3 regions of the Bradyrhizobium sp. USDA 4369 genome follow, and region 3 is predicted to be linked to each of the others. Evidence: predicted binding sites of a transcription regulator. Region 3 holds the regulator's gene; each other region holds the start of a gene.
What was found. Region 3 encodes LexA, which represses DNA repair genes until DNA is damaged. Its sites were predicted from a motif close to TGTTCNNNNTGTGTTCNG; they were not measured.
Positions count from the first base shown of each region.

Region 1 (3,274 bases), 5.4 Mb from region 3:
TCGCCATTGCCCGCGACATCGCGCGCTCCCACGGCGGCGACATCACGCTCGGCGACAGCCCGATGGGGGGACTGCGGGCGAGCGTGCGGATCCCGGTTTGAGTGAAGGAGCGCGCTGCCGGCGGAGCAGCCCGCTCGTAACTCGCCGACAGGTGCGGCGATCCATCTTCCGCGCTACTGCTTCGCGCCCGGGATCAGGTTCTTGAGCTTGCCCATGTCCTTGATGTTCATCTTCATGCCGCCGGGCATGACGATGTCGCCGGGCTTCTGGCCGGGCTTGCAGGCCCCGAGCCACTTGGCCTCGATCGTCATCGCGGTGTCCTTGACACCCGTGCCGGCGGCGCCGCCAGTGACCCGCGACATCGTCTTCACCGTGTAGGCAGAGTTGAAGTCGCCGGTGATGTCGGCATGCGACGTCGTATTGATGCCGCCGAAATTGCACACCGAATCGGTGACGTAGCCGGTCGCCGTCTTCTGGATGTCCTGCTTGGAGCAGACCTGCTGCGCCATCGGCGAAGCGAAGCTGTTCATCTCCTTGTCGGTGGTCTCGTCGGTGCAGTGCTGCATCGTCGCCTCCGGCGTCTGGCCGCCGGAACTGAGCATCTTAAGCTCCCACAGGCCCGGCTTGCGCACCGGCAGGTCGAGGGCAAAAGCGACGCCCGCCGTCCCGCACAAAAGGCCGCAACAAAGAACTCCGAGGACGAGGCGCTGACGTGTCATGATTGTGTTCCGGCTTTGATGTCGATCGGCGGACCGATGACGCCGAATCATGGCGTTAGTTTAGTCAGGCCTCGATTCGGTTCAGTACAGCGTCCGCAAGGGCCGCTGCGCCGAACCGTAAGGCACCCAGCGGCAGGCGAAGGACACATAGCCGCCATAACGCGCATCGACCGCGAGGAATTTCGCGACCTTGCCGTAGGAGGCGCAGTGATCAGCCGCGATCTGGCGGGCGTCGGCGGTCTGCGCCACCGGATAGGCAATGATGCCGCCGATGTCGTTGCCCTTGATCGGCGGCACCCAATCGGCGTGGGCCGGCGCGACCGCCAGCACCACCATGGCGGCCATCAGGCCGGCCGTCGTTCCGATTCGGGCCTTCACGATCCCGCCCTTCAGCATCCGCATTGCATTCTCCTTGCGCTGGCGCGTCATCCTAAAGGTCATGTCCGGCCAAGAAAAGAACACCGGCCTGCGGTTAACAGGACTAATCGTGGAGTGTTGCCGCGTTGCACTTGACCTGCTGTGGCGGTCGCGGCACGGTCTCCTCCCTCGGATCCAGCCTTTGCGGACGGCCCATGCGCGACTTCAGCTCAGCTTTCAAGACGTTCGGCGCGGTTTGTGGCGCGCTGCTGGCAACGCTCGCCGCGTCCGCTCCCGCCAAGGCCGCCAATCCGCTGGAGATGAACTTCTGGCTGTCCGGCCCGAAATATGAAGGCCGCGTCGCGCCCTGCGAGGCAGCCATTCCGACGATCGTGTCGCGGTTCCAGGAGAAGGAAAGCACCTTCTGGAATTCGACGCTGACGATCACCGGCGTCGCCAATGTCCGCGAGATCGCCTTCCGCCCCTGGCAGTCCGACAACATTCCGCGCCGGTTCTGCACCGGCAGCGTGATGGTCAGCGACGGCAAGGTGCGGACCGTCAACTACTCGATCATCGAGGATGGCGGCTTCGCCGGCTACGACCAGGGCGTCGAATTCTGCGTCGTCGGCCTTGACCGCAACTGGGCCTTCAATCCAGCCTGCCGCGCCGCCAAGCCCTGATCCACACTCGCCACCTGCGGCTTGTTGATCGGCAGCTTTCGCACCGGTGACAATGCCGGCCGCGAGCAGTGTCATCTTTGTTCTTGAAATGTTCCGGACGACTGCTAAGTTCCTGGAATTCTCCGGGGAGTTAGCCATGTTCGAATGCCTGCGCCGACCCGCTGCCCTGCTGTTCAGAACGGCCGCCTGTATCGCGTTGCTCTGCGCCCTCGGGGCCGGGCCGGCCGGCGCCCAGGACCGCCGCCAGAACGCGCCGGGCGCGTTCGATTTCTACGTGCTGTCGCTCTCCTGGTCGCCCTCGTTCTGCGCCGAGGCCGAAGAGCGCGGCGGCCGCGGCAGCCGCTCCCAGCAATGCAGCGGACGGCCCTATTCGTTCGTCGTGCATGGGCTGTGGCCGCAATATGAAAATGGCTATCCCGAATATTGCGAGCAGCCGGCGCCGCGCCTGCCGCGCAACATCATGACCTCGATGCTCGATCTGATGCCGGCGCCGGGACTGATCTACAACGAGTGGGACAAGCACGGCACCTGCGCCGGCCTGTCTGCGAAGGCCTATTTCGAAGCCATCCGCAAGGCGCGCGCCGCGATCAAGATCCCGGAGGAATTCCTCGATTTGTCGCAGGCCAAGACGGTCACCCCCACCGCGATCGAGGAGGCCTTCATCAAGGCCAATCCCAAGCTCACCAGTTCGGCCATTGCCGTGACCTGCAACCGCACCCGGTTGAGCGAGGTGCGGATCTGCCTGTCGAAGAATCTGGAATTCCGCAACTGCGATGAAGTCGATCGCCAGGCCTGCCGCCGCGACGAGGTCAACATGCCGCCGGTGCGCGGCGGGTAGCAGTCGCCGGGCGACGGCCGGAGGGCGGCACAGCTGCATTCCCGGCCGCGCCCTGCTCGCTGTGCGCGGCGGGCGCATCGCCGGGGTACCCTTTTCATCCGGAACGGCGTAACTGCTGCGGCATGAATTACCGACATGCCTTTCACGCCGGCGGCTTTGCCGACGTCATCAAGCACATCGTGCTGACCCGCATCCTGGTCTACCTCCAGGAGAAGCCGGCCGCGTTTCGTGTCATCGACACCCATGCCGGCGCCGGCCTGTATGATCTCACCGGCGACGAGGCCACGCGCAGCGGCGAATTCCTCACCGGCATCGCGCGGCTGCTGCAGGCGCGGCTGTCGGACCAAGCCTATGCGCTGGTCGCACCCTATCTCGACATCGTCAGATCCTTCAATACGCCCGGCGAGCTCGTCGCCTATCCGGGCTCGCCGCTGATCGCCCGCGCGCTGCTGCGGCCGCAAGACCGTATGACCCTGTGCGAGCTGGCGCCGATCCCGCGCAAGCAGCTAATCGATGCGCTGCGCCGCGACACGCAGGCCCGCGTCGTCGATCTCGACGGTTGGGTCGCCTTGCCGGCTTTCGTACCGCCGAACGAGCGTCGCGGCCTCGTCCTGATCGACCCCGCCTTCGAGGCGAAGGATGAGTTCGAGCGTCTCGCGGACCGCTTCGCGACCGCGTTC
Region 1 is NZ_JBSRYH010000001.1:824,437-827,710, forward strand. It holds gene ACVIJ6_RS03895 (ATP-binding protein) at 1-101, shown strand, start outside; gene ACVIJ6_RS03900 (DUF3617 domain-containing protein) at 174-719, opposite strand; gene ACVIJ6_RS03905 (hypothetical protein) at 801-1,121, opposite strand; gene ACVIJ6_RS03910 (hypothetical protein) at 1,292-1,756, shown strand; gene ACVIJ6_RS03915 (ribonuclease T2 family protein) at 1,893-2,594, shown strand; gene ACVIJ6_RS03920 (23S rRNA (adenine(2030)-N(6))-methyltransferase RlmJ) at 2,717-3,274, shown strand, end outside.
Region 1: ACVIJ6_RS03915 (ribonuclease T2 family protein) is a predicted target of LexA. The motif match lies at 1,835-1,852, and genes of this name have one in related genera.

Region 2 (3,274 bases), 120 kb from region 3:
AAATCGGCAGCGATGGCCGGCGCAATCCCCAGCGCCAGCGAAGTTGTCGCCCCCAGCAACAGACTTCTCATCGCAGTCCCCAAACCTCGTCCGACGCCCGCACGCACGCTCTCACCAACGCCCACCCGCCAAACCTTGATAGCTGCTCTGATCGGAAAAAGCCGTCACCCAAATGACACAACGGCTCAGCAAGTGCTGGTTATGGCACACAAAAAAAGGCCGGCGCATGGCCGGCCTTTGGTCGTATTCAATTCGAGCGTGTGATCAGTAGCGCGACACGCCCGGACCGCCGAAGTGGTAGGAGATGCCCGCTTTGACGGTGTGAACCGTATCGCTCCACTCGGAGCGGTTGGCCGCCACCGGCGTGTACTGGAGCGTGCTCTTGCCAAAGTCGAGATAGTTGTACTCGACCTTCGCCGACCAGTTCGGAGCGAACATGTATTCGGCGCCCGCGCCGATCGTCCAACCCCAGCGCCAGTCGCTCTGCGCCGCGCCGAAGGCGGGGCCGAACAGGCCCGGATCATAGCGGTGCTGCAGATCGCCGACCGCGGCACCGCCGCTGACGAAGAACAGCGCCGGACCCGCAGCCCAGCCGAGCCGGCCCTTGATGTCGCCGAAGCCACGAAGCTTGGTGAAGTAGCTGTCGCCGGCGCCCGCGGTGATGACACCCGAGCGGCCGTTGATGTCGGCCCAGTGGTAGTCGCCCTCGAGGCCGAACACGATGTTGTCGACCTGCCAATTGTAGCCGATCACGCCGCCGGCGAAACCGCCATTGATGTCGTAGCGCTGCGTGCCGGCAAAGCCGACGCCGTTCGGCGCGCCGAAGAAGGTCTCATCGCTCCGGCCCCAGCCGCCGCCGCCTTGCAGGCCGATGTAGAAGCCGGCCCAGGTCGGAAGCGGAGCGGGCGCCGCCATCGGCGCCTTGGTGTAGGGCCGGGCGGCAAGATCGGCGGCTCCCGCGGGCGCCAGGGCGCCCAAAACCATCAGACTGACGGCTCCAAGAAAAACTCTCTTCATCCGAAGTCTCATCCCAACTCTCCCGGGTTCGGCGCCTCCAATTCGTCCCCGGAGGCGCACTTTTGCGAATTGGTGCGACCGCGCTTGCGGCCTCAATCCATCCGCAAATATACGCGATTCAACCCTGGATACCGTCTCCCAAAAGCCACAGGCGAGGAGGATGTGAGGCGATATAACCTAATGAAAGTTAATTACTTTTTCGTGATTTAGGGAACTTTTAAGAGGTTCCATTCGGGGAACTCGGGGTTCCATTAGGTTCCATGGAACTCGACGCAAGGTTGTAACGAGTCGGTGCGAACAAAACTGGAACAATGACGGTTCTCCTGCTATATGTGGATAAGCGACGAGAAAATGGGTGGCTGGCGCGGCAACCGTATAGGGTCCGCGCCGAGAGGACGGGCGCGCCAGCCTGCACCGGGAGGCCGGTGGGATGACCGGCCCAGTGATGAGATAACCGCGGGAGAGTGTGATGGCGGGTAGCGTGAACAAGGTGATTCTGGTCGGCAATCTCGGGAAGGACCCGGAGATCCGCCGCACGCAGGACGGTCGGCCGATCGCCAATCTGAGCATCGCGACGTCGGAAACGTGGCGCGACAAGGGAACGGGCGAGCGCAAGGAAAAGACCGAGTGGCACCGCGTGGTGATCTTCAACGAAGGTCTCTGCAAGGTTGCCGAGCAATATCTGAAGAAGGGCGCCAAGGTTTACATCGAGGGCGCGCTGCAGACCCGCAAATGGACCGACCAGAGCGGAGTCGAGAAGTACTCGACCGAGGTCGTGCTGCAGGGCTTCAACTCGACGCTGACGATGCTCGATGGCCGCGGCGGTGGTGGCGGCGGCAATTTCGCCGACGATATGGGCGGCGGCGATTTCGGCAGCAGCGGCCCGTCGATGGCGCCCCCGCGCCGCGCGGTGGCTTCGGCCGGCGGTGGCAGCCGCAACAGCGACATGGACGACGACATTCCGTTCTGAGGTCGCGCTCCCAGGAATGCACCCTGCCGCCGATCGCGGTGGCAGGGCGTCCGTCACCTTTGAATTGGGGAGCGGACGCTCAGGCGCTCGCCAGATCGGCGCGGGCCGTCGTGACCTCGATCGCCTCGTCGTCGGACCCGTCGATCTCTAAGCCGCGGTCGCGCTGGTCAGCCTCGCCGTAGGCACTGATCCAATCGGTGGCGTCTTGAGCGCCGGTTCGGAGTTCAGCGAGACGATCAAGAGCCATAGTCCAACTGGACCACAACGGTTTGGCCGAGCAGGTCGCACAGGTCTGACAGCTTGCCGGATCTGATCGCGGATTTCGTGTCGGGCGAGATGGATCAGCTTCACGTCGGACGTTTCGCGGTCGGTCGTCGAGCCGCGCGGAGCACGTGAATCGCGGCTGCGGCAAGACGATATCAAGGGCGCCTGCGGCCGGCTCCCAAGCGAGGCGCGGTGTCCTCGTTAAGTAACTGGAAATGCGACAAAAAAATCCTTCGGGCTGGAGCGCCGGGGGGTGGCCTGCGGCGCGGCGATGCGCTATATGATTCCACGCGATTTTCGCGTGTCAAAACCGACCGGTATCCCCTTTGTCCGATCAAGAAGATGAGAAGCCCGGCGAGCCGGGCGGACCTTCCGACATTCGTCCCGTTTCGATCCTCGATGAGATGAAACGCTCCTATCTCGATTACGCCATGAGCGTGATCGTGTCGCGAGCGTTGCCGGATGCGCGCGACGGCCTGAAGCCGGTGCACCGGCGCATCCTGTATTCGATGTACGAGCAGGGGCACACGCCCGACAAGAAATACGTCAAGTCCGCGCGCGTGGTCGGTGACGTCATCGGTAAATACCATCCGCATGGCGACCAGTCGATCTACGACGCCATGGTGCGCATGGCGCAGGACTTCTCGATGCGCGTGCCGTTGATCGACGGCCAGGGCAATTTCGGTTCGGTCGACGGCGATCCGCCTGCGGCCTATCGATACACCGAGGCGAAGCTCGCCAAGTCGGCGATCCCCCTGCTCGACGACATCGACAAGGACACTGTCGATTTCCAGGCCAACTACGACAATTCCGACAAGGAGCCGTCGGTTCTTCCGGCCAAGTTCCCGAATCTGCTGGTCAACGGTGCCGGCGGCATCGCCGTGGGCATGGCCACCAACATCCCGCCGCACAATCTCTCCGAGGTGATCGACGCCTGCGTCGCGCTGATCGACAATCCTGCGATCTCGATCGACGAACTCACCCAGATCATTCCAGGCCCGGACTTTCCGACCGGCGGCATCA
Region 2 is NZ_JBSRYH010000001.1:6,355,513-6,358,786, forward strand. It holds gene ACVIJ6_RS28880 (outer membrane protein) at 1-71, opposite strand, end outside; gene ACVIJ6_RS28885 (outer membrane protein) at 265-1,017, opposite strand; gene ACVIJ6_RS28890 (single-stranded DNA-binding protein) at 1,487-1,987, shown strand; gene ACVIJ6_RS28895 (hypothetical protein) at 2,067-2,234, opposite strand; gene gyrA (DNA gyrase subunit A) at 2,578-3,274, shown strand, end outside.
Region 2: ACVIJ6_RS28890 (single-stranded DNA-binding protein) is a predicted target of LexA. The motif match lies at 1,311-1,328, and genes of this name have one in related genera.

Region 3 (3,274 bases):
GCGAACGTGGCGCGCGGCTTAGACCCTTGGCCGGGCCGTGTGCGTTCGGTTAGAAGGCGACACTTTCGAGTCGTCCCCCGTCTCCGTCCGAAGGAAGTTCCATGGCCCTGATGCCGGTGTCCGATGCGTTGTCTGCGGTGCTCGCCGGCGCCGAGCCCCTGGCCGAGGAGATGGTGGGGCTGGACGCCGCGTTTCACCGAGTGCTCGCCCGCGACCTCGCGGCGCTGCGGACCCAGCCGCCTGAGGCGATGTCGGCGATGGACGGCTATGCCCTGCGCGCGGCCGACGCCGACAAGCCCAAGGTGCGATTGAAAGTCATCGGCGAGGTCGCGGCGGGACGGCCGTTCGACCGCGTCGTGGGGCCCGGCGAAACCGCCCGCATCTTCACCGGCGGCGTGGTGCCGGAGGGGGCCGATGCAGTCGTGATCCAGGAGGACACGATCGCCGAGGATGGCCACGTCGTGATCACGGAGCCGGCGATCAAGGGCCGGCACATCCGACCCGCCGGCGTGGACTTCCACCAGGGCATGGTGCTGCTGCAGGCCGGGCGCTGTCTCAGCGACCGCGATCTGTCGCTCGCCGCCAGCATGAACCATCCGATGCTGCCGGTGCGGCGGCGGCCGAAGGTGGCGCTGCTCGCGACCGGCGACGAACTGGTGATGCCCGGATCCTCGCCCGGGCCCGGCCAGATCGTCTATTCCAACGGCTACGCGCTGCGCGCGCTGGTACGCAGTGAAGGCGCCGAAGCCATCGATCTCGGCATTGCCGCCGATACGCTCGAAGCGACCGTCGCCGGCATTCGCCGCGCGCGCGAGGCCGCGGCCGACATTCTCGTCACGACCGGCGGCGCATCGGTCGGCGATCATGACCTGGTCAAGCAGGCGCTCGAGGCCGAGGGTGTCGAGATGGCGTTCTGGAAGATCGCGATGCGCCCGGGCAAGCCGATGATGCACGGCCGCCTCGCCGGCATGCGCGTCATTGGTCTGCCGGGCAATCCGGTGTCGTCCTATGTCTGCGCGATCCTGTTTCTGGTGCCGCTGATTCGCAGCCTGATCGGCCGGGAGGCGCAGCTGCCGCGCGAGACCGCCCTGCTCGGCCGCGACCTCGGCGCCAACGATTCGCGTGAGGACTATCTGCGGGCACAGCTCGACAAGCGCGCCGACGGCATGCTGATCGCAACCCCCGTGACGCAGCAGGATTCCTCGCTGCTCGGGAATCTCGCGCTGTCGCAGGCGCTGGTGATCCGCCCGGCGTTCGCGCCGAGGGCACCGGCCGGAAGCCCATGCGAGATCCTGCGCCTGCCGCTCTGAGCCGATTTCCCCGGCAAATCCCGGTCCGTTCACCATATTTTTGGGATTGCGGAACACACATCGAACATATAGTGTCCGTTCATGATTTGTTTTTAGTATGTTGCGGGCGAACGCGATCGTCCGATTCCCCTTCGCTCTCGAACGCTGGTCGTCGGAGCACGGCACGGGACTCGGACGACACCAACTGGGGACCAGGTCGAGATGCTGACGCGCAAACAGTACGAACTTCTGCGGTTCATCAATGAACGGCTCAAAGAAGCCGGAGTGCCGCCGTCCTTCGACGAGATGAAAGATGCGCTCGACCTGCGCTCGAAGTCCGGTATCCATCGCTTGATCACGGCGCTGGAGGAGCGCGGCTTCATCCGTCGGTTGCCCAATCGCGCCCGCGCGATCGAGGTGATCAAGCTTCCGGAGCTGTCGCAGGCGGCCAGCAACCGCCGCGGTTTCACGCCGTCGGTCATCGAGGGGAATCTCGGCAAGGTGAGAACCTCCACGCCCGCGCTCGACGACGGCGAGCGGCCCGTCGCGGTGCCGGTCATGGGCCGGATTGCCGCCGGTACCCCGATCGAGGCGCTGCAGACCCGCAGCCATACGATCAGCGTTCCCGCCGACATGCTCGGCAATGGCGATCATTACGCCCTCGAAGTGCGCGGCGATTCGATGGTCGATGCCGGTATCCTCGACGGCGACATGGCGCTGATCCAGCGCAACGAGACCGCCGACACCGGCGACATCGTGGTGGCGCTGATCGACGACGAGGAAGCGACGCTGAAGCGCTTCCGGCGCCGCGGCGCCTCGATCGCGCTGGAGCCCGCCAACACCGCTTACGAGGTGCGCATCCTGCCGCCCAACCGGGTGAAGATCCAGGGCAAGCTGGTTGGCCTCTATCGCAAATACTGATCGCGGAGACGCTGCGCGGATACGGACGCCGACAAGCTCAGCGGTCATCACCATCAGCGAACCTCAGCACTGACCGGTGGCGTGAGTGAGCTCCGCCATCGGGACGATGCGGCGGCCGCCTCTTGAAGCGGTGCGTCGCGCGACAGCGGCCGCTGGCGGCAAGCAATCACGCCCTCTGCCAATGCACCTCATGATGTGCAACGCGGTAGACTCGAACGCGTGCTCAAACGCTTGTGATCGCGCGCAGGCAGAGGCCGTGCAGATCAGCGCAGAAATGCCGCGAAGCGCGCGCTAACATCCTCCTTGATGTCCACTCTGATAGAGGCCTGCGCCTGTCCGGGGGGAGCGTGGGTCGGCTATCTCTGAACGAGGAGCGATCCGATGTGTGACTACAGCCTCCATGCCGTTGCCTCCCGTCCCGCCAAGGTCGGCGAGACGCTGATATCGACGACTTTCCGCGGCACCGCGACCCGTGGCTTCGCCTTGGAAAGCGAGCCCAACGTCGCGGTCTGCATGCTCCCCGGCACCGAGCTCGCGTTCGCCGAGGACGTCCGCTACGACAGCCGCTGGCTGTGGACCCGCACGATCCGAGAGCGCGTGGCCAAGTTCAACACCATCGAGAAGCACATTCCCGATCGCCATCACGACGCTGTCGAGTTCGCCGACGGGCGCCATGTGCTTGTGACCCAGCTGTGCGAGGGCCAGCGCGTGACCGTGCTGCAGCTGCCGGTCACCAAGCCATCAGCCGATCGACGCCCGGATGTTGCGGAGGAGCTTCCGGCGACAGAGAGCCCGACGATTCGCCGTATCAGCATCACCTGATCGTACTGCTCGGCCCCCGCTGCGTTTCCTTGGCAAGTCCACCCTCGTTAGGCGCGTCTGGATTCGCCGGGTCTGGATTCGCCAAGTCTGTTCTACGGATCGCACCGACGCGGCGCGGCAGCTCCTCGTTTTGGGTTTTGGCAACAACCGGCGGCCGCCGCTTGGCGGTCTCTGGTAACGAATATCTGGTAACGAACATGGGGCGCTCGGCGGGCATCTTGTGAGTCTGCGGAGCGTCTCAT
Region 3 is NZ_JBSRYH010000001.1:6,232,322-6,235,595, reverse strand. It holds gene ACVIJ6_RS28310 (molybdopterin molybdotransferase MoeA) at 102-1,310, shown strand; gene lexA (transcriptional repressor LexA) at 1,512-2,210, shown strand; gene ACVIJ6_RS28300 (hypothetical protein) at 2,592-3,032, shown strand.